One region of the Salibacterium sp. K-3 genome, then DNA from elsewhere that is predicted to be linked to it. Evidence: riboswitches for the same ligand, from Rfam matches in the RefSeq annotation. Region 1 holds a riboswitch; the other holds the start of a gene.
What was found. A riboswitch is a leader RNA that binds a small molecule or an ion and turns the genes downstream of it on or off. The one in region 1 is predicted to bind thiamine pyrophosphate.
Positions count from the first base shown of each region.

Region 2: another riboswitch for thiamine pyrophosphate. It lies ahead of tenA (thiaminase II); the one in region 1 lies ahead of ACW9JV_RS15915 (thiamine phosphate synthase).

Region 1 is NZ_JBSVZE010000003.1:57,305-68,187, forward strand. It holds gene ACW9JV_RS15895 (ThiF family adenylyltransferase) at 1-157, opposite strand, end outside; gene ACW9JV_RS15900 (thiazole synthase) at 157-924, opposite strand; gene thiS (sulfur carrier protein ThiS) at 929-1,132, opposite strand; gene thiO (glycine oxidase ThiO) at 1,116-2,264, opposite strand; gene ACW9JV_RS15915 (thiamine phosphate synthase) at 2,261-2,857, opposite strand; TPP riboswitch at 2,943-3,051, opposite strand; gene ACW9JV_RS15920 (FixH family protein) at 3,144-3,896, opposite strand; gene ACW9JV_RS15925 (AEC family transporter) at 3,971-4,870, opposite strand; gene ACW9JV_RS15930 (potassium/proton antiporter) at 4,911-6,377, opposite strand; gene moaC (cyclic pyranopterin monophosphate synthase MoaC) at 6,464-6,961, shown strand; gene ACW9JV_RS15940 (DUF1516 family protein) at 7,006-7,338, opposite strand; gene ACW9JV_RS15945 (DMT family transporter) at 7,432-7,746, opposite strand; gene ACW9JV_RS15950 (DMT family transporter) at 7,746-8,084, opposite strand; gene ACW9JV_RS15955 (DUF3231 family protein) at 8,295-8,807, shown strand; gene ACW9JV_RS15960 (hypothetical protein) at 8,992-9,555, opposite strand; partial or broken gene ACW9JV_RS15965 (hypothetical protein) at 9,577-9,675, opposite strand; gene ACW9JV_RS15970 (RNA polymerase sigma factor) at 9,665-10,234, opposite strand; gene ACW9JV_RS15975 (COG1470 family protein) at 10,379-10,883, shown strand, end outside.
Region 2 is NZ_JBSVZE010000001.1:575,898-586,780, forward strand. It holds gene ACW9JV_RS02660 (MarR family winged helix-turn-helix transcriptional regulator) at 1-342, shown strand, start outside; gene ACW9JV_RS02665 (MMPL family transporter) at 392-3,055, shown strand; gene ACW9JV_RS02670 (energy-coupling factor transporter transmembrane component T family protein) at 3,395-4,168, opposite strand; gene ACW9JV_RS02675 (ABC transporter ATP-binding protein) at 4,162-5,838, opposite strand; gene ACW9JV_RS02680 (ECF transporter S component) at 5,835-6,434, opposite strand; gene tenA (thiaminase II) at 6,431-7,129, opposite strand; TPP riboswitch at 7,257-7,364, opposite strand; gene ACW9JV_RS02690 (hypothetical protein) at 7,445-7,570, opposite strand; gene ACW9JV_RS02695 (putative bifunctional diguanylate cyclase/phosphodiesterase) at 7,662-9,629, opposite strand; gene aroD (type I 3-dehydroquinate dehydratase) at 9,763-10,521, shown strand; gene ACW9JV_RS02705 (shikimate kinase) at 10,559-10,883, shown strand, end outside.

The sequences.
Region 1 (10,883 bases):
TCGTCAGACGTCCGGTTCCGGCACGTGCCAGTGTTTCTGCAGCTGCACTTCCAAGCGCCCCGGCGCCTACAATAAGCACATGTTTTTCTGCGAGCAGCTGCTGACCCTGCTTACCAATGCCTGAAAACATCGTCTGACGGGAATAGCGGTTTTCCATCACAGGCGGCTCAATCCCTCTGTCGGACTGCTTGCCTGCGCATAATATTTTTTATCTATCCGGCCGGCCTCATAACCAAGTCTGCCGGCTTCCAGGCCATACTTCATGGCTTCTGCCATCTTCACCGGGTTCTCTGCACCGGAGACCGCCGTATTTAACAGGATACCGTCTGCGCCGAGTTCCATCGCCTGGACCGCGTCTTTCGGACTGCCGATACCGGCATCCACAATGACAGGAACATCCGCCTGCTCTATAATATGGGACAAATTAAACGGATTGATAATGCCAAGGCCCGTGCCAATCGGAGAAGCACCCGGCATCACCGCATGCACCCCGAGGTCCTGAAGGCGTCTGGCCAGCACGACATCATCGGACATATACGCAAGAACTGTATACCCTTCTTCGAGCAGTGTTTCGGATGCTTTGATCGTTTCCACCGGATCCGGGAGCAGCGTTTTGTCACAGCCGATGACCTCCACCTTGATCATGTCGCACATATCAGCTGCGGCTGCAATATGAGCAATCCGGACTGCTTCTTCGGCTGTCTTCGCGCCTGCCGTGTTCGGAAGCAGACGAAATCCCTCCAGATCCATGCTTTCAAATGGATCGGGCTGGCTTGCATCAAATAAGTTCATTCTCCGGACCGCAAACGTCAACACTTCCGTTCCAGAAGCTTTCACCGCTTCTTTCTGTGTCTGGGCGTCCGCGTACTTGCCGGTCCCAAGAAACAACCGGGAGCTAAACGTATAACCGCCTATTTTCAACATGCTGTCATCCTCCTCCTACAAAATGGACAATCTCCAGTTTGTCTCCTTCTTCCACCGGTTCATTGTCATGTTCTTCTTTTTGGACGATGGTACCGTTGCGCTCCACGACTGTTTTTTTACCGCCAAGCTTCAGATGTTCCATCAAGCCGCTCACAGTGTTTCTTTCTTCGGGAATAGTGTGGTTGGTTCCATTAATAATCAGCTGCAACGATCTCTTCCTCCTTTCCACATACATGGCGCTGCGGCGAGAAAGCTGTCAGCCATTCCGTTTCCGCCGCGTCTCCTTCCAATACTTCCGCCATCCATTTTCCGGTTAAGGCGGATAACAATATACCGTTGCGGTAGTGACCCGCTGCCATCCATAATCCGTCAAACGCGGTCTGTCCGAGATAAGGTTTTCCATCCAGGGACTGCGGGCGTACTCCGCTCCAGGTTCGTTCCCAGGAAGCACGGCTGAGTCCGGGTACAAGACGGCAGGCTTTATGCAGAAGGGTCTGCACGGCTTCGGCACTTACCTCTTTTCCCATTTCCCCTTCACGCTCTGTGGCGCCGATAATAATCGAACCTCCGGGTTTGGGGACAATATAAAAATCCGAAGCGTGTACGGTTTTTTCGAGAATCGGTTCTCTCGAATGCAGCCCCACACACTCCCCTTTTACCGGAATGAGCGGAGGGAGCTGTCCGCCAAACGGAGGAATGAAGCGGGACCAGGCTCCGCCTGCCAGAACAATCTGATCGGCGTAGAAATACCCCTGCGGTGTTTCCACTCCTGTGACCCGGCTCCCGTCGAGGATGAAGCGCAGCACCGGCGTATACTCATAAAAATCAGCCCCTTCCCGGACAGCTGCCCCTGCATACGCTCTTGTCAGTTCCGGAGCTTTCACCTGCCCGTCGCCGTAGATATATAAAGCGCCGAAATGGCCTTCAGCAACACTTTTGTCCACGGCTTTCACCTGTTCCGGCTCCAGCCATTCCACCTGCTCGCCGGCCTGCTTCTGAAAATAATACATCTGTTCAAGTCTGCTTTTTTCCGCGGGTGTATCTGCCACTTTGAGCATCCCGTTACAGACATAGGAAACAGCGGTCCCTGACTTTTCTTCGAGCTCCGGGATCAGATCCGGAAACATATCCCGGCTCTGCCTGGCAAATTCGAAAAACGGGCTGTATTCTTTCATTTCAGACTGGGCACCAAGCATGCCGGCCGCTGCGCTGGAAGCTTCCGCCCCGGTTGTCGTTTTCTCCAGCACCGCCGTCCGTCTGTTCCGTGATGCGGTTTGATATGCAATGGAACTGCCGTTAATGCCCCCGCCGATCACAAGTACATCATACGTTTTTCTCATGCTATGCCTCCCTTGGGTAAAACAGCCCGAAAAGCCTCTGCCGCCGCTTTCGGATCATGTGCCTCATACACGCCGGACATAACCGCCGCACCGGTTGCGCCGTAGTCCAGACACCATCCCGCGTTATCCGGGGTGATGCCTCCAATCGCTATCACCGGGATCGAAACGGCTGCTGCTGTCTGTTTGAGGGCGTTCAGCCCTCTGCCCGGATCATTCGGCTTGCTGCCGGTCTCAAAAACATGACCGAAAAAAAGGTAATCCGCCCCTTCTCTTTCTTTTTGGACGGCTGCCTCTGCATCGTGAATCGAGGACCCTTTTTTTCCCGGAAAGGTTACGTGGTCCGGTATCGGTCTGGGTTCCGGCAGGTGAACGGCCGCCAGTTCCATTTCCTTCACCAGCTCCGGATGGTCGTTCAGAATAATACGTGTGCGCGGCACGCCTTCCTCTTCCAGTTTCTGGACAGCCAGGCGGATCTGCGCGGCATCCCATGTTTTTTCGCGGATATGAATATAGTCTGTCTCCCGGTAAATCCGGGTTGTGATATCCAACCACTGCCGAAACGGCTGCCGGCCTGTTGAAATAATATGGAGCATTCGTACGGAAAGCCCCTTTCTTTATGACAATAATAAACAGTAAAAAACCGCTTCCCTTATGAAGGAAAGCGGTGTTGGATTTCAGTGTCCCGACATCCCACTTTCCTCCGCTGGAATCATCCAGGTCAGGTTCCAAGGGTTTTAAAGGTTTACTTTAATCTCAGCCCTTCTCGAGGGCACCCCCAGTGGTGCTGCATTATTCGTTTTTTTAGAAACGTATTGGAATTTATATTCATCATAAGCGAACTTTCAGTCCGCTGTCAACCGGGTTTTTCGCTTCAGGACACTACTCCTCTGCTGTGATCGTAGTGTTTTCGTGCTCGTGGAGTCCTTCTTCATTTTCCGCATGAAGGGTCAGTGTATAATCACCAGCTGCTTCGAAAATGTGCGTACCTGTATAGACGCCGTCCCCGGTTTCTTCCGTCTCCAGCCATACGACAGAACCTTCTCCTTCCGATTCTATTTCGTATCTGACATCAGCACCTGTCAACGCCTCTCCTTCATGCTGTACGGCAAATGTCAGATCCGATGGTTCTCCCACTACAGCAGGTTCGGACTGATACGTTATATTGAACGGCTCACTGCCTTCTCCGGCAGCACTTTCATCCGATTCGCTGCTGTTCGTTTCCGGATTTCCCACCGTCACATCTGCGGTCGGCATATTGTGCATATCTCTTGCCGTAACGTGAGCGGTAACATGATATAGAGCCTCTTCCTCAAACGTATACGAAATGGAATAGCGGTTGTCTTCTCTATTTTCGGACAGAATTTCCTCACTGTCGGATTTGGATCCGTCTTTCCAGATTTCAAAACGAACTTCATCCGCATCGCTCACTGCTTCATTTCCCTGTGTGACGGAAGCTGCAAGCTCCACTTCTTCTCCGGGCTCCGGTTTTTCAGGCATGTCCGTTTCCACCTCGATCGCTGCCAGTTCTGTCTCTTCTCCTCCGGACGTATCTCCTTGATCCTGCGCCTGACCGCAGGCACTGAGCATGAGCACAAACAGCAGGAGAGCCGCAACGGTATATAAACCTTTCATCTCGTCCACCACCTTTTTATTCCATTATACATCAATTCAGCGGGACCTTTCTTCCTGCCTTCTTGACAATTTGTTTACACTCCGAACAGGGACAGCAAAACCCACAGGGACGGTACACTACACAGCGTTGTCACCAGTGTAATGCTTGATACCATATTTGGACTGGAATTAAACTGTACCGAAATCATCGCAATCGTGGCGGCGGTCGGCATCGCAGCCGAAACGATGAGAACCGCGCTCAGTGTCGGTCCGGTCTGCAGCACAAGAGTGAGCAGAAACGCCGCGGCCGGAGAAATAACGAGGCGGAGAGCCGTACCGATACCAACCAGTTTCCAGTCCAGAGCGGATACGGAAATCTTCGCCAGCTGCATGCCGAGCACAATCATGACGACAGGAATCGCGGCGTCAGCAAGCATATTCACGGCATCCATGTACGATTCTGTTATTTCCAATTGTACAGCCTGACACAGTACTCCGACAATGAGCGCATGAAAAACAGGCATCTTCAGCACGACCCGGAACGCATCCCCGGCTGACAGGCTGCTGCGGTTGGCTATGTAAACCCCGATAGTGCTCATGAACAAGGCCTGAATGACCATAAATATAATCGAATAGGAAAAAGCCGTATCACCAAAGGCGAAAAGAACGAGCGGAGCTCCGTAGTTTCCGGAATTCATAAATGTTGTTGCCAGTGTCATCCCGCTCGTTTTTTCGGTATCCCATTTCATGAACATAGCGAGCAGTTTATTAAGAAGCAGCATGACAATGAGAAACAAAATCGTGAATAAAACGATGCGGAATAAATCCGCATCTGGTTCCGTCGTATAAAAGGTGCGGAAAACAAGGGCAGGATTTAATATGTAAAGCGCTACAGCGGAGACAGATCCCACCTCCAGGATCTGCTTTCTCTGAAGCAGATAACCCGCCGCAAAAATCAGAATGATAGGCACAAGAACGTTCAGAAACACAGACATAACAATGACCACCTTTACTCTCCGGGAATCATCTCCTCTTTCAGACTTTCAGCATCTGACGGAGTTTCTTTTTTTCTTTTCTCGAAACAAGAATGTATAAAAAATCACCCTTCTGCACTTGTGTTTCTCCATATGGTGTGATCAGTTCATCGTCACGGACAATCGCACTTATGAGAACAGAATCCGGAAAATCAATATCCTGCAGTTTCTTCCCGACAATGGACGTTTTTTCATCGGTCTGAAATTCGATGATTTCCGCATTGGCCCGCCCGATCGATATTAATTCAAGGGAATGGGTCGGGGTTTCTTTTTTCGGACCGGAAAGCCCCAGTTTATTAGACATATAGGAAAGCGTGGAACCTTGAATCAAAGCAGATGTCAATACGATAAAAAATACTACATTAAAAATCATGGCGCCGTTTTCTACATCCGCGACAATCGCAAATGTCGCAAGGACGATCGGCACCGCTCCGCGCAGCCCCGCCCAGGAAAGGAAAAGTTTTTCTTTCCATTGATATTTCATCCCCATTAGTGACAGGAACGAAGCAGCCGGTCTCGCTGCAAAAATAAGAACCGCCGACAGCAGCAGGCCGCTGCCCATCACATTCGGGGACAGAATCTGTTCAGGGAAAGCCAGCAGACCGAGAATTATAAACATAAGGATCTGGGCCATCCATGCAAATCCTTCATTAAATCGGAAAATCGAATGCCGGTAGGTCAGTTCCGAGTTACCGATGACCAGCGCTGCAACATATACCGCAAGAAAACCGCTTGCCTGGGAAAGAGAGGCCACACTATAAATTAACAGGGCAAAGGAAAGTGCAAAGATAGGATAAAGACCGCTGGAATCAAGATTAATGCGGTTGATCGACGCCGAGGCAGCTTTTCCGAGAACAAGGCCGACGACAAGACCGATCCCCATCTGCCAGAAAAAAGACCCGATTAACAACCAGTAATTCGGCTGATCCACAATAATTAATTCAACAAAAAGAAGCGTCAAAAACACAGCCATCGGATCATTCGTGCCGGATTCCGCCTCCATCGTGGCTGCAATTTTTGTTTTTATGTTTCTTTCCTTCAACGAAGCAAACACCGCAGCAGCATCGGTTGAACCGACAATGGCACCAAGAAGAAGAGCCTCCAGCCATGTCAGATCAACGACATACCATGCCGCTGTGCCGACAATAAACGAGGTGATCAGCACCCCGAATGTAGCCAGGCTAAGGGAAGGGCCGATCACGGGTTTGATGACGGACCATTTTGTCTGAAGGCCGCCTTCAAACAGGATGATGACAAGCGCGATAACGCCCACCAGCCGGGCCTGTTCAGCATTATCAAAATAAATAATACCGAGGCCGTCACTTCCAATGAGCATCCCGACCAGAATAAACAGGATCAGCGAAGGCATCCCAAGCCTCGCAGAAAATTTCGTTACTGTTACGCCTACGATTAAAAGCAGCGCAGACAGCAGCACAAATGAATCAATATTGAAACCCCCGGCAAACATACGTGATCTCCTCTCCCACACCTGAACATGTTATTATAATGGTATCATATCTTTTCCAACCGTCTCACTTGAAAGGAGCTGCCGTAATGACCGAATTCACCCACCTCAATGAACAGGACCGTGCCAGAATGGTCGATGTTTCCGAAAAAGAGGAAAGTACAAGAACGGCCCGGGCACGCTCGGGCATCACGATTTCCAAAGAAGCCTATAGACAGATGGAAGAAGGAACCAACAAAAAGGGAAATGTGCTCGCGGTTGCGCAGGTTGCCGGTATCACAGGAGCAAAAAAAACATCCGACTGGATTCCGATGTGCCACCCGCTGCCGATCAAGGGCGCCGACATTTCTTTTGAATGGGAAAAAGCCGGCGGAGACACATACCATCTTCTTATTACCGCCGAAGTAAAAGTAAAGGGAAACACAGGGGTGGAAATGGAAGCTCTTACCGCAGCCTCCGCCGCAGCCCTTACAGTATATGATATGTGTAAATCGACCGGTAAAGACATGACGATCGGACCAACCTGGCTGCTCGAGAAAACCGGCGGAAAAAGCGGGGACTATCAAAGAGAACAGCACCGCACATGAAAAAGCCGGCGGAACAGGTAGTACCTGTTCCGCCGGCTTTTCGATTACCCGATCACACCATAACCGAGAAGTACAATAACAATCAAAAGGATAATCAAAAGACCCACAAGGCCTCCACGGGACTGTCCGCGTTTTTTTCCTGCCACCGTTACCTCCATGAGGGCAATGGCAATCAGAGCAAGTACTCCCTTTAACAGATAAAGAAGCGGGAAGCCGTAGGAAACCAGCATACCGATGCCTGAGAGCAGCATGATAACAGCAAACAGGCGCATAATCATCAGCGTCACTTTCTGTTTCGGTGCAAAGTAGCTGATGAGAAAGAAAATCACGAGCAGAAACCATGATCCTTCATGGGCTCCTTGCAGCATATTCATCATATAATGTCCGTCTCCTTTGTATGTAATACTCTATCCCTAATATATAGGACGAATCGTCACACCGCAAGCTTTACGGGTAATCTTCACCGATCGTTAAGAAATCAGTTTAAGACCGGCGGCTGCGGCAATAATAATTGCGATACAGCTGATCCGGAACGTGTCTTTGGGCTCGCCGTACCACATCATGCCGAGAACAGCTCCTCCTGCGGTACCGATCCCTGTCCACACCGCATAAGCGGTCCCCATCGGCAATGTCTGCATGGCGAGCGACAAAAGCATAAAGCTGATTCCGAAACTGCCGATCAGATACAGGAGCGCTGCCGCACTTTCATCACGGTGAAGCTTATTGATCATCGTAACACCCGTCATTTCGAAAATGCCGGCAGCTGCCAGATACACCCAGGCCATCAAGCATCCTCCGTTTCCGTATTATCTTCCGCTGTTTTCAACCCGATAATGCCGGCAAGCAGAATTCCGATCAAGAGCAGCTTAAGCGCGTCCACAGGTTCCTGGAAGAAAACCATGCCGCTCATCACTGTACCGGCTGTGCCAAGCCCGGCGAACACTGCATACGCTGTTCCCACGGGGAGCGTTTTCCCGGCAGCAATAAGAAGATGAAAGCTGATATACATACATACTGCTGTCAACACCCATTCTCCGGCCGTTCCTGCATATTTCAGCCCGATCACCCAGCCGATCTCAAAAACCGCTGCCGTTATAACGATCAGCCATTTCACGTTGTTCACCCCAAACTCCGTTTGTACCGTGTAGAGACTGCAGTATAATCCCTGTTTGTATTATAGACGCAGACCACTGCTTTGTCTAAAAATTGGATGCCTCCCTCCCTCATAAATTCTTTTCACTTCCGTATGCTAAAAAGGCCGGCCTGCTCTGTTCTTCAGCAGCAGTATCCGGTCAGAGAGTTGGAAAATTTAAAAGCATGGGGGCCATTCATCATGGGTATTTTAGGCGGACATCCACAGGACGAACCGATGCATTACGGGGAAATTTTCGGCGCATGGTCATATCTAAACGGTGTCAAAGGTATCATTTCGGGTTATGAAACCTGGATGAACCATACAGGCGACGCTGATTTATTCAAACTGCTGGAAAGCATCGTCGATCAGGCAAAAAGAGAAGAAACAGAAATCGAAGAGCTTTTAAAATCAAACGGGACCACTCTTCCACCGTCTCCGCCGGAGCGGGCTTACTCCGATATGGACAGCATCCCGGCGGGAGCACGGTTTAATGATGCGGAAATATCCGCTGCCGTTTCCAGAGATATCACCAGCGGCATGATGGCCTGCAGCCAAATGATCGGCCAGTCTCTCCGGGAAGATATCGCCATGTTGTTTGACCGGTATCATACCACCAAAGTCCAGACAGGAGCGAAACTGCTGCAGATGAATAAAGACAAAGGGTGGCTTGTCGTACCGCCGCTCCAGACAGAAGGACCGGTAACGGTTTAAGAACCAGGCTTGGCAAAACGAAACAACTTCAAAAGACGGAGCTCGGGTAAAAAGGCCCTGCTCCGTCTTCTCACGTCGTATAACTCTTGGTTACAATTGACCAAGGAGAGTCATTATTAAGAGGGCTGCTAATATCCTATACTGGTCACAGCTCCTTTGTATAATGTAAGCCGATGCGCCCTTTTTATCTCAAATCTCCATAATCAAGAAAATGGTCCAACGGAAAAATCTCCACGTCATTTTCGTCAATTGATTTCACCACCAGATATTCTGGTTCATCACTCACTTCCTTATGGCTGTAAACCTGACCACCTTGTTCTTTCGCGTTCATACTGCCGATTGAAATGACCTCGTTATTCTGGGTGTGAACTTGTGCTTCAGGGTTATCTTTATTTAAATTTTCCACAAAGACATAAACTTCTCCGCTTACATCATTCACCCAGACGTAACCTCGTGAACCTGTACCCACAGCAGAAGTTGACGTGTACAAATTTGTCCCCGGCTCATGGAGAAATGAAAGCGTGGAAGTTCCCGGAATACTATTTTCTTGTTCTGTATTCAATAACGGAGGCAGGGCGGTAGCAATACAGAGTATTGCTGCGGCAAGTACAGTACCACCACGTCGTTTTTTATCTGTTGATCCGCACTTGCGGCTGATTGTTTTCTGAAAAATGGTGTGTTTTACATTTTCAGATGGTTTCCTCCAATCTTTTTCCGAATCTTCCAGCAGATGGTTCCATTCCATCACGCATTGAGAGCAGTCCGGGCATGTTTGCAGGTGGTTTCGAACCTGTTTGTGGCTTGCTTCAGAGAGACCGCCCAACGCATAATCCACAAGTATCTGCTCTTGATAATGCTTACACGTCATACTTATCCTTATCCTTCCCTCTTGATCGTTCCTCAAACCATTGTTTCCGGAGACCACGCAATCCCTGGCGCACCCAGGATTTTACCGTTCCCAAAGGCTTGTTCAGCTTTTCGGAAAGCTGAGCGTGAGACTGGTCATAGAGGTAATTTCCGATAACCGCTTGTCTCTGTCGTTCCGGAAGCTTGGAGAGAAATGTTTTCGTCTTTTCCCATTCGATTCTGCGGAGGACATCCTCTTCCAGCTGTTCCTTTGATTCTATCTCTATTTCATCCTTGACTGTTTCCTCCTTTTTCCGAAGACGATCGAGACAGCGTGAACGGGTTTTTACTGCCACCCAGGCACGAACCGATCCACGTTGTCCATCATACTGACCAGGAGTCTGAAATATCTCAATAAAGACTTCTTGAACGACATCTTCTGCATCTTTTTCATTTTTTAATAATTTCAGCGCTATCGTATAAGCAATTGGTGAGTAGGTCTCATAAAAAAGAACAAATCGTTCTTCGGTTTTATCAGCCATTTTTAGAAATGCATCAGCCGTATCTGGATCATACCTCACTTTGAAACTCCTTTGTCTTTATATCTTTTATCTTTAAGTTTAATCAAAAAGCATAATCCATAGCAAAAAATTTTTTAATATCTTCATCCAATCAAACTTTTCCTGCGTATGAAGAACAGACAATGATGAAGGAGGTTGTTCTTTATGCTAAAAAAATTTGTCATGCTTATTTTCAGCATGGGCATCATTCTCTTCGCTTCCCACCCCCCCGCGGTTCAGGCTGTGAACGGATTTGAACTGTATAGTCCTTTTTCGGGTATTGCAGTTACACCCGGAGAAACTATCAACTATGATATGCAGGTCATGAACGACACCGGTGCCATCCAAACAGCAGATCTTTCTGTTCAGGGACTGCCGGAAGGATGGTCCTACACATTGACCGCGGGTGGATTTCAATTGAATGAGCTTACGGTTCAACCGGGCTCCCCGCAGTCTTTTGCACTCGAACTGGAAGTTCCGCTTGAGGTGGAAAAAGGTACGTATAACTTTGAAGTGCAGGCAGCCAATGCAGACGGCCCAAGTGACACGATTTCGCTTTCAGTAACAGTCCAGGAGGAAGGCGTATATCAGACAGAATTCTCCAGCGAACAGCCGAATTTAGAAGGAGATTCAGAAACAGAATTCACTTATCAAGCCAACCTCCGCAACC
Region 2 (10,883 bases), on a different contig from region 1:
GAATTTTCGATGGAACAGATCAAAATGCTCAATTTACTGGAACGCCGCGGTCCGATGACCTCCAAACAGTTAACGGAGCTGCAGGGGGGACATAAAAGCGCCACGTCCAGCCGTCTGAAAAAATTAGTGGAAAAAGAGTATGTCCGGGTGATTCCGGATGAAAAAGACCGGCGTGTAAAATACGTCGAATTGACCGAAGCAGGGGCTTCTGCCTATAGAGCGGCCAATCAGCAGGTGAATGAATACTTAAGTTCGGTCCTGTCCGGCATAAAAGAGGAAGAGGTCGATGAGTTCATCTACATTTTCCAGAAAGTCAAATCACTGCTGAAAAACCAGGCCTGAACCGCTCCTGTTCTTCATGGGTTTACAGAGGAAAAGGAGGAGAATAACCATGCGTACGATATTAAGATTCCGGTGGGTGATTACAGCGGCCCTTCTTGCGGTCACGGTGCTGCTGTTTTTGCTGTCACCGGATTTGTCACGCCTCGCCGAAGACGAAGACAGTTTTCAGCTGCCGTCGGAAATGACTTCGCAGCAGGCAGAGGAAATACTGAATGATGCAGGGGAAGGAACGGAGTCGATCAGCCTTGTTCTGGAGCTGCAGGACTCCCTGTCAGGCGAAAAAGAACAGGAGATTACAGGTTTCCTTCAAGAGATCAGGTCATCAGATGAACATATTACAGAGGTTACCTCTCCGTTTGAGCGGGAAGAAGTGCGGAACCAGCTCGTTTCTGAAGAGGAGAACGTGGTGCTCGTACCAATTTCCGTCGAAGGAGGAGAAGATGAGGCGGTGCAGGCCGGGGAAGCGGTTCAGTCTCTCAGCGTTCCGGATGGAATGAACCGGTATGTTACCGGAGATGCCATTATCAGTCATGACGTGGATGAAACGACTCAGGATGGTCTGGAACGGACGGAAGGGATTACCGTCGTCTTGATTTTCACGCTGCTGCTTATTGTTTTCCGTGCGCTGGTGACACCGTTTATACCGCTTATTTCGGTCGCGGTCACCTATCTGTTGAGCCAGTCGGTTATTGCATTGCTGGCGGACAGTATCGGTTTTCCCCTGTCCACGTACACGCAGATATTTCTCGTAGCCGTGCTGTTCGGAATCGGTACCGATTACTGCATTCTGCTGCTCAGCCGGTATAAAGAAGAACTTGGTGCCGGAGAGCAGGTGACGGATGCGATTGTAAACACCTATAAGACAGCCGGCAAAACACTGCTCTACAGCGGACTTGCCGTATTGGTCGGATTTTCGGCGATAGGTTTTGCGGATTTTGCCATTTTCCAGTCCGCTGTCGGCGTGGCTGTCGGTATTGTTGTCCTGCTTCTTGTCTTGTATACGCTGCTGCCATTTTTCATGGCTGTGTTGAAAGATAAGTTATTCTGGCCGTCGAAAAGAGGATCCGAGCATCAGGATAATAAACTGTGGGGGCTTATGGGCCGGCTTTCGGTGTTCCGCCCGGTTCTTTCGATTCTCGTTGCTGCCGTGGTTACGCTTCCCTTTCTATTAACCTATGATAACGATATATCTTATAACAACACAGATGAAATCAGTGCGGGCGCCGAATCGGTGGAAGGCCTGCAAGTGATTGAAGATGCCTTCGGTATGGGGGACGCGCTCCCGCTGGAGATGGTTATCGAGTCGGAAGACGACATGGTAACTAAAGAAAAAATCGCAGCGGCAGAAGCACTCGCTGATACACTGGAACGATCAGACGCGGTGGAAGAGGTACGTGGTATGACCCGGCCGACCGGTTCCGTGCTGGATGATATGTATGTGGATACCCAGTTGGAAGACATCTCTACCGGGATCAAAGACGCCCGCGACGGCCTGGAAGATGTCCAGAACGGTCTGGGTGATGTACGGAACGGCCTGCAGGATATGAACAGTCAAGTGCAGGGTGCCGGTTCCGGCAGCGCGGGATCTCTGAACGAAGCGGTCTCTGGCATTGAAAATATCAACAGCCAGGTCGGCAGCATTTCCAGTCAGTTGCAGCAGACCGGTGATACACAAAGAGCTGTCCGCCAGCTTGCCGGTGTACAGCAGGGCCTGACCGACGTACAAAACGGGCTGCAGCAGGGAAGCCGGCAGATGAACAATCAGCAGCAGGCACAGGCGAACGATCTGGCAGCCGGTCTGGATGAGCTGACCAACGGTGTTCAGGATGCCATCGACGGTCTGGAAGAGATTCAGTCCGGCCTGGAGGATGCCGGGACTTATACGGCGAACGCCTCGGAAGCCTCCTACATCCGGGGAAGCGGTGTATATGTACCTGATGAACTGCTTGAAAACGAAGATTTTCAGGATGGCGTTGATCAGTATACCTTTGGGGATCAAACCGGCATGACAATGGAAGTGAGTCTCACGGAAGATCCGTATTCCATCGAAGCGATTGAAGCGGTGGATCAGGTGAAACAGATCGTTTCCCAGGAAACTGCCGGCACACCGCTTGAAGACGATAGGATTACCTACAGCGGGGTACCCGGAACCAATGCAGACCTGGAGGAGATCTCATCCGAAGACTTCACCAACACGATTATCATCATTTTGATTGGGTTGTTTCTCATTCTGGCTGTACTCCTGCGCTCGCTTTTTCAACCTGTCTTCATACTCGGCGGGCTTCTGCTGGCGTATTATACCGCCATGGGCGCGGCGGAAATGATTTTTGTGAATGGACTCGACTATCCGGGTATCATGTGGCCGGTTCCGTTTTTCGGCTTTGTCATGCTCGTTGCGCTCGGGGTCGACTATTCGATCTTTCTGTTTGACCGGTACCGGGAAGAGGCGGCTCTCGGCGTACGTGAAGGGTTGCTGAAAGCGATGGTGAAAATGGGCACTGTCATTATCACCGCAGCCATCATTTTATCCGGTACGTTCGGCGCGATGATTCCATCCGGTGTTTTGACACTGATGCAGGTAGGCACCGTTGTCGTCATCGGACTGATGCTTTTCGGCCTTGTCATCCTGCCGTTGTTCATTCCGGCCGTTGTCAGCATCAATGATGCCCCCGCGTCATCTTCTGAACGCAGATCGAAGGAAGAGGCTGGATAATATTAAAATCCGGACGATGGCTTGCTGTGCTGCTGAAACGCCGGCATCGTCCGGAGAGAAAGATGCTGAGAAACAGCAGTGTGCAGAGAAATGCTGATTTTTAAAGGATGGGGACTCTGAATGTATACGCCGGTACGTTTAGTGTCTACAAGGGATGTTCTTGAGGACACTATGACTCTATCACGGGCGTACAGCGGCTTCAGGCCATCCGCTGGAAACTGCTATGGCCTGGTTTTAACGAAATAGTGTCCCCAGGACAACGTCCGGGGGACACTATTTCTTCCTTTTCAGGATTCTAATGGACTGACTCAGAAAATGAGCCGGGCTGACATGATCGTCTTATTTTATCCCGGCCCCGTTCGTACTGACAAACCATACAGCGGTTATGATCAGGAGAAACAATCCGGCAAAATAAGCATCATAACGGCTCCAGTGGATGCGGCGGTAAAAGGTGCGCGTCCGTCGTCCGTCAAAGCCTTTGGACTCCATGGCTACCGCGGTCCGTTCCGCTTTGCGGATGGCACCGGCCATTAACGGGATAAAATACCGTTTGAACTGCCGCAGTCCTCGTTTTTCCCCAAGCCCGCGGATGCGGTGGGCCGTGCGGATCTGCCGCAGTTCATCGCGGAACATCGGGAGAAAACGGTAGGCGGCCATCATTCCATACCCGAAACGGGGAGGAAGCCGGCACTGCTGGATGAGGCTGAGCATGAAACGGGACGGTTCGGTGGTCAGCACAAACAACAGCGACCAGGAACCGAAAACAAGCGCACGCATCCCAAGGGATATCCCGGTGGATACATTTTCAAGGGCGACAGGCATTGTTCCGATTGTAAATAAAACGGTGTCTCCCCTTTCATCCGGGAATACGACCTGGATCCAGACGAAACTGAAGGCAAACAGAAGGAAGGGAAGCAGAAGCATTCCCAGAAAGCGGAGAGAGACGCCTCCCAGCCCGATGATCATGGAGATGGTCACCGCAAATAAAAGCAGCGGCGTCCACGGATCAAACACCGGGATCATCACGATAATGATCAGCAGCACGGCAGCAAGTTTCAGGGACGGATTGACGTTCTGCAGAAAGCGGTCTTTCTGCTGGAAGTGTTCTAACATGGCGTCCCCTGCCTTTCAGGAGCGGCTGTCCACCGCCTCAATTCCCGGGTTACCGGTGCCTGAACGGAGGCTTTCTGTAGAAGCTGGTTTTGTTCAAAGAAAGGGTCCGTGGCGCCTTCATACGCAATGCTACCGTCGTGCAGGAGAATTATAGTTTCGGCATACTGGTCGACAAGCTCCATATCGTGGGTGATCATGAGGATCGTTTTCCCTTTCTCATGCAGCTGCTGGAGAATACTCATTAATGCTCTCGTCCCGGCTTCATCCTGTCCGAATGTCGGCTCATCGAGAATCAAAAGCTCCTGCCCGCTCGTCACCATCGTTGCAACCGACAGGCGGCGTTTTTGTCCCTGGCTTAAGGAAAAGGGGTTGGCGTGCCTTTTTTCCTGTAACTGAAAAAGGTCAAGCATGTTTTCCAGTTCTGTTTTCCATGATTCCGGACTTTCGCCGGAAATCCGCCAGCCGTAAGTTAATTCGTCTTCGACCGTATCGCAGATGAACTGATGCTCCGGATTCTGGAACACAAACCCGGTCTGTTTCATGATGTCGTCCGTTCGGTAATGGCTGGACGGCACTCCGTTACGTAGAAGGGTGCCGCCGCCAGGCTTCTCAATCCCTGTTAACAGGCGGGCCAGAGTGCTTTTGCCGGCTCCGTTTGCTCCAATAAGTGCCGTGAAATCTCCAGCCTGCAGAGTGAACGAAATGTCATGCAGAATTCGTTTCTCTTCATACGAAAACGAAAGATTATCAGCTTCGATGAGTGGGGAGGAAAAAGATGACGGCCGGACGATGTTTCGTTCCGGCTTTTCTATTTTCGTCCAGCCATGCTGCCGGCATTGTATTTCCCATTCGTGGAGGGTGAGCGGAAAGGGGTCCCAGGTGACTGCCCCTTCCTGTTCGACCTGCCGGGCGTACCGGCAGACTTCCGGAATCCGAATACCTTCCTGCTCAAGTATTTGTGACTGCTGCCGGAACAAGATACGGGGCGGTCCTTCAGCAAGGACGCCCCCATCTTTTTGCAGTGCAATAACCCGGTCGATCGCTTCTAGACCGGTTTCCATCTTATGCTCCATCAACAGAACGGTTTTGTTTCTCCGTTCGGAGAGGTCGAGCCATAACTGAAGAATATCTTCCCTGCTCTCGGGGTCCAGGTTGGCGGTCGGCTCATCCAGAAGAAATATCTCCGAGTCCAGAGCAAGCAGACAGGCGATGGCAGCCTTCTGCTTCAACCCACCTGAGAGGCTGCTCAGCCTATCACTTCGACGCTTTTCCAGTCCTGTGATGGCCAGAACCTCTTCCAGTCTTGTCTCTATTTCTCCAATAGAAAGACCGATGTTTTCCATTCCGAAAATAATCTCGTCTTCGACGGTTTCCATACAGAACTGCGTTTCCGGATCCTGAAAGAGAATACCAACGTGACGGCATGCTTCTGAGGTTTCCCAGTGCTGAGGATCTGCTCCGTTTACAAGAATTTCTCCTGTCCGCTCCGCATCCATCACTCGTGGAATCAAACCCTGCAAGGCAAGAGTGAGCGTGCTTTTGCCGCACCCGCTCGGTCCCAGCAGAAGAATATTCTCACCAGGGGTGATGTCAAGATCCAGAGGCGGCAGAGCCGTTTGTTCCTCCGCAGGATACATAACGGTCAGTCCTTTGGTTTGAATGCCGTTCATGAGGCCGATTCCTCTCTTTTCGCTGCGCGCATGTTTCGGCCGATGGCAAAGTTATGCAGCACCCCGGTCCGGACCAGCGCGTAAGTTAGATAATGACTGCCCCAGCCTGCTAGCAGCATGCCGCTTAAGAGCATCGTACCAAGCATGAGCCAGACGACAACCGCTGCGTACTGGCTGTAACCGTACATGGCGAACTGGGTCAGGAAGCTGGCGGCTGTGCCGGCCATGCCGGCCAGCATCAGCACGGGCAGTTTGAAACTGCGGTAGCGGAATATGGCAAAAATGAGTTCCGCACCGATTCCCTGGGTGAAACCAAGGATAAGAACAGACCCGGCGTTAACAGATCCGACCATGACTTCGGTTCCGGCTGCGATCATTTCGGCAGCAAGAGCTGCTCCCGGTTTCTGGATGATAAGCGCACAGACGACGGGGGCCATGATCCAGAAACCGGCCATCAATCCGCCGCCCACCGGACCGAGTAAACCGGTGACGAGCTGCCCGAGGAAGATCCAGAGGAGATACAGTACGCCGAAGACGGCGGAAATAAAAGCCATGACAACAATTTCACGGAGATTCATGGTGCGGGTCTGCTTCATTTTTCTGCACTCTCCGGCTTTTTATTTTCAGCGAACGGCCAATCCTCTGCTTTATAAGCCATATCAAAAAACATGTACTCGAGCTGGCAGCCATCCACGAAATGTTCTTCCCAGCGTTTCACCTCTTCGTCGGAAGCTTTTTCTGCCATGGCATCCAGTTTATCCAGATATTCCTGCATACGCGGCTCTTCCTGTTTCCCGTAAAATGAAATCCAGCCGTAGAACGGATGTGTTTCATCCGGGTTGTATTCCTCGACAAGTCGTTCTCCAACATATAGATAAATCCAGGGGCACGGCAGGGTGGCGGCGATAATATCCCCGATATTGCCTTCATAGGCGGTGTGAAGCATATGTTTGGCGTAATGCTGTGCGACGGGCGCGAGCGGATATCCCTGCAGCTCATCGTAGCCTACGCCGGCCTGGTCGCATAAATTGTGGTGGGGGTGGATCTCGCTGTTTAAAATGAATCCGATGCCGGTGTGAAACATCTCCATGTCTTCGCGGGTGCTGCATTTTGCCATGCCGAGCGCACGCGCCTGTATCATGGCGTTCAGGTACTCATAATCCTGTTTCACATAATGAATCAACTGTTCCTTTTCCAAATGACCGTTTCCGATGCCTTGAATGAACGGGTGGTCATAGCACGCCTCAAAAATGTGGTTCGTTTTCTGCCTCAGTTTCTCTGAAAATCGCATTCTTTCATCTCCTGCCTTTCTGTGATTATTCACATAAAAAGAGCCGCTCCGGAAATGGAGCGGCTCTGTTATAGGAGATATTATGGATGAGATGGTGCACACAGGAGCGCACCACTGTCCACAGACAGATCTGCCGGCTCCACTTCCCTTCGCTGGTACTAACCAGATCAGGTTCAAAGGGACCAAGGAATCGAGCATTCCTTATCTCAGCTTTACAGCGCCCCCAGCGGACTCGTTTTATGCAATTGTCTGCATCATATCACGCGCACACAGAATTGTCAAAATTTTTCACGGAAAAAATGATGCAGCGTACATCTATTTTTTTCTCATCTGTTTCGCTTTATTGACGGCCGTCGACGCTGCCTGTTTTGCTTTTTCCCGGTTTTTTTCATCTTTCAGATATTCCTTGGCAGTCGAGAATAATTTCTTTTTCAGGCTCATCAGAATACTCCCTTCTGTGATAGAATACGTTATTTCTCTTATTCCCGCGCCGGGGGAGGCTGAAACAATATGCTTTAACGCCGCCCTTTTCTCATCGAAAGGATTCGTAAATGCCGGCGTCTATCCATTGGCTGCCTCTGCCTATGAGAAAACCCTGGACGGCATCACAGGAATGAGAGTGGAGCCAGTGCCACTGCTCCATCGTTTCCACTCCTTCAGCGATCACTTTCATATTCAAATCATGGGCCAGTGTCACCACCGCTCGCACGATAGCTCCTTTGGACCAGGAGGCAGGAAGGTCCTGGATAAACGAACGGTCAATTTTAATCAGATCGAACGGCAGGGTGCCGATATAGTTCATCGAAGAATACCCGGAGCCGAAATCATCGAGTGCCAGTCTGATCCCGGTTTCTTTCCATTTGGTAAGCGTCGGGACCAGGTCGTGAAGATTATCAATGGTGGCGGATTCTGTGAGCTCGAGTGTGATCAAACGAGGATCAATATCAAAGCGGGTGAGCGTGTCGATGACGTAATCTTCAAATCCCGGGTCATGAAACTGGCGGAAAGACACATTTACGGATACACTGTACATGCTTTTTCCATAATCCTGTCTTTCTTTTAACATCCGGCATGCTTCTTTTAACACCCAGCGGCCGAGAGGGTGGATCAAACTGGAATTTTCAGCGGCCGGGATGAATTCGCCGGGGGAAATATATCCATGATCCGGATGCTCCCAGCGCAGAAGGGCCTCGAAACCGAAAGGAGTCCCGTCCGTAACAGAAAGCTGCGGCTGGAAGATCAAGTACAGTTCTTCTGACTGGACTGCATGATGCAGGTCCCGCTGCAGTTTGATATAGGAAAGGGAAGCGTCGGCAAGGGCTTGTGTATAGATGGAGAGCGACGACCCTTCGGTTTCTTTTGCTTTCTGCATGGCCATATTGGCCTCCTGAAGCAGCTGCGGTGCCGGTTTTCTGTGGGAAGCCGGATGTTCGCTGACACCGATGCTGATTTCCAGATAGATAGGTTCATGATGATACAGAAACGGTTCGTTCACATCAGCAGGAAGCATCTGTTTTAGCCGGTCATAGATTTCCGGACCTGCCACGATCACAAATTCATCGCTGTTTATCCGGTAGACCCGTCCGTCTGATCCGCACCGGGAAAGAAGCCGGCTGGCATAGGAAATCAATATGTATGCAGCGCCTTCCCTGCCGAAATAACTGTTGATCCGCTTGAATTCATCAATGTTAATCAGAAATACATAATACCTGCCGTTCCACTCTTTTTGATGTTCATCAAAGCTTTTGGCATTCGGCAGGCCGGTCAGCTCGTCAAAGTATGCCGCCTGATAATAGTCGTTGTAAAAGCGGTAATGACTTTTCAAAAAGAGGTTTACCAGAAGCAGGAGCATATCAAAAAACAGGATGCCGGCCGATCCAAGTGCTTCGTAAAACAGGCTCATCGCCATGACAAAACTGGGGAGAAAGACGGATATATAAATAACAAGGTACAAAAGGGATACTGTCACTCTGTTTTTGGCTGAAACTTTCTGCCATAATAAGAATAAAAGCACACCCAGCAGCGTAGAGAGAATTAAGTGAAAAGCTGTTATGATAAGAGACGAAGGATTTTCAAAAGAGAGAAGCGGGCTGTACTCCTGAAAGAAAGCAAGCATGATTCCACTTATGGAAAGAAGGACAGCCATCCGCGCCACTCCGGTCAATGCCCGGGGTGCATGGTAAAAACTCAGGCTCAACACCGCGGTGCTGACCGCCAGCGAAAAAAAAGCGTCAGCCGGTCCTGTGAGGAGTAAAGATCCATAAAATATGACGGGAGTAAGCGAGATATAATACCCGCTGTTCCATGGCAGGTAAGGATGGAACCATCCAAACAAAACCATGGAAAAAATCAATGTGAAAAGAAGAGCCTGGCCGGCATCCGGCGGCACGAAATAGAATAGCAGGACTCCTGCTGCTGAAGACAGAAGCACCATGAGTAAAGCAATCGAAAAAATAGAGTCTTCCGTACTATCTATACTTTGATTTTCCCCTTTTTCCATGTCAGTCACCTGCCGATAAAGTCGGGATATATAGTATAATAGTTTTATTATAGCTTACATATGATCCACTTGGGAACATAAGAAACGGATTTTTTTGGAAAGTTCCATGAAACGAAAATATCAGGAGGATAACATGCGGTCAAAAGTAATTCAGACAAAACATCATACGTTTCATACCGGCCGACCTTCTCTCTGCCTGCCGGTCACAGGAAAGACGGATAGTGCAGTGCTGGAGGAAGCTGTGTCCATTCAGCATAAAAAACCGGATCTCGTAGAATGGAGGGCGGACTTCTTTGAAGACCTTTCAGATATAGAAAAAGTAGAAGACACTGCCGCCCGGATGAGGGAAAGTCTTCAGGGAATCCCCCTCCTTTTTACCATAAGATCAGAAAAGGAAGGCGGGCAGACCGTTTCTCTTACAGCATTCGAAAAGATGGAATGGTACCGCCGGTTGTCGATCGATGGTAATGTGGATATGATGGACTATGAAATACAGCAGGACGAAGCTGAAATAAAAGAAGTTCAATCTTTCTGCAGAAAAAACGGTGTACTCCTCCTTTTTTCTTATCATAACTTTTCCATCACACCGTCTGAAGAAGAAATGTTGACGATGTTTAAAAAAATAGAGGATGCAGGTGCTGATATGGCGAAAATAGCCGTCATGCCCGAAACAATGAATGATGTACTGTCTCTTCTGAACGTAACATTGAAAGCAGATGAGGAACTAGACATTCCCGTGATTACAATGTCGATGGGGAAAATGGGAGCTGTCTCGAGATTAGCCGGATGGCAGTTTGGCTCTCTTTTTACATTCGCTGTCGGCAGTAGAAGTTCAGCCCCCGGCCAGATCCCGGTCGAAATGATGAGAGAACTCGAAGGATATTTGATATAAGGCACCGGGATCAATGATGATAGAAAGTGGGAAGAAAATGGAGCGGTTACCGGCTTTACGTGAGAGAAATATTGTTTTGATCGGATTTATGGGGTCCGGTAAATCCACGATTGGAACCCTGTTATCCAAAAAGTTATACCGGGATTTTGTAGATGTTGATGATTATATAGAAGCCCGGCAGAAGATGAGTATCCCCGATATTTTTCGTAAGAAAGGAGAAGACACGTTTCGGGAGCTCGAAAAAGAGACAACCATACGCCTCTGCGAAAAGGAACGGCTGAAAATTCTGGCGCTTGGCGGAGGAGCTTACATGCAGCCGGAAATACGCGAAGCCTGCATGAAATACTGCATTGTTGTGCTGC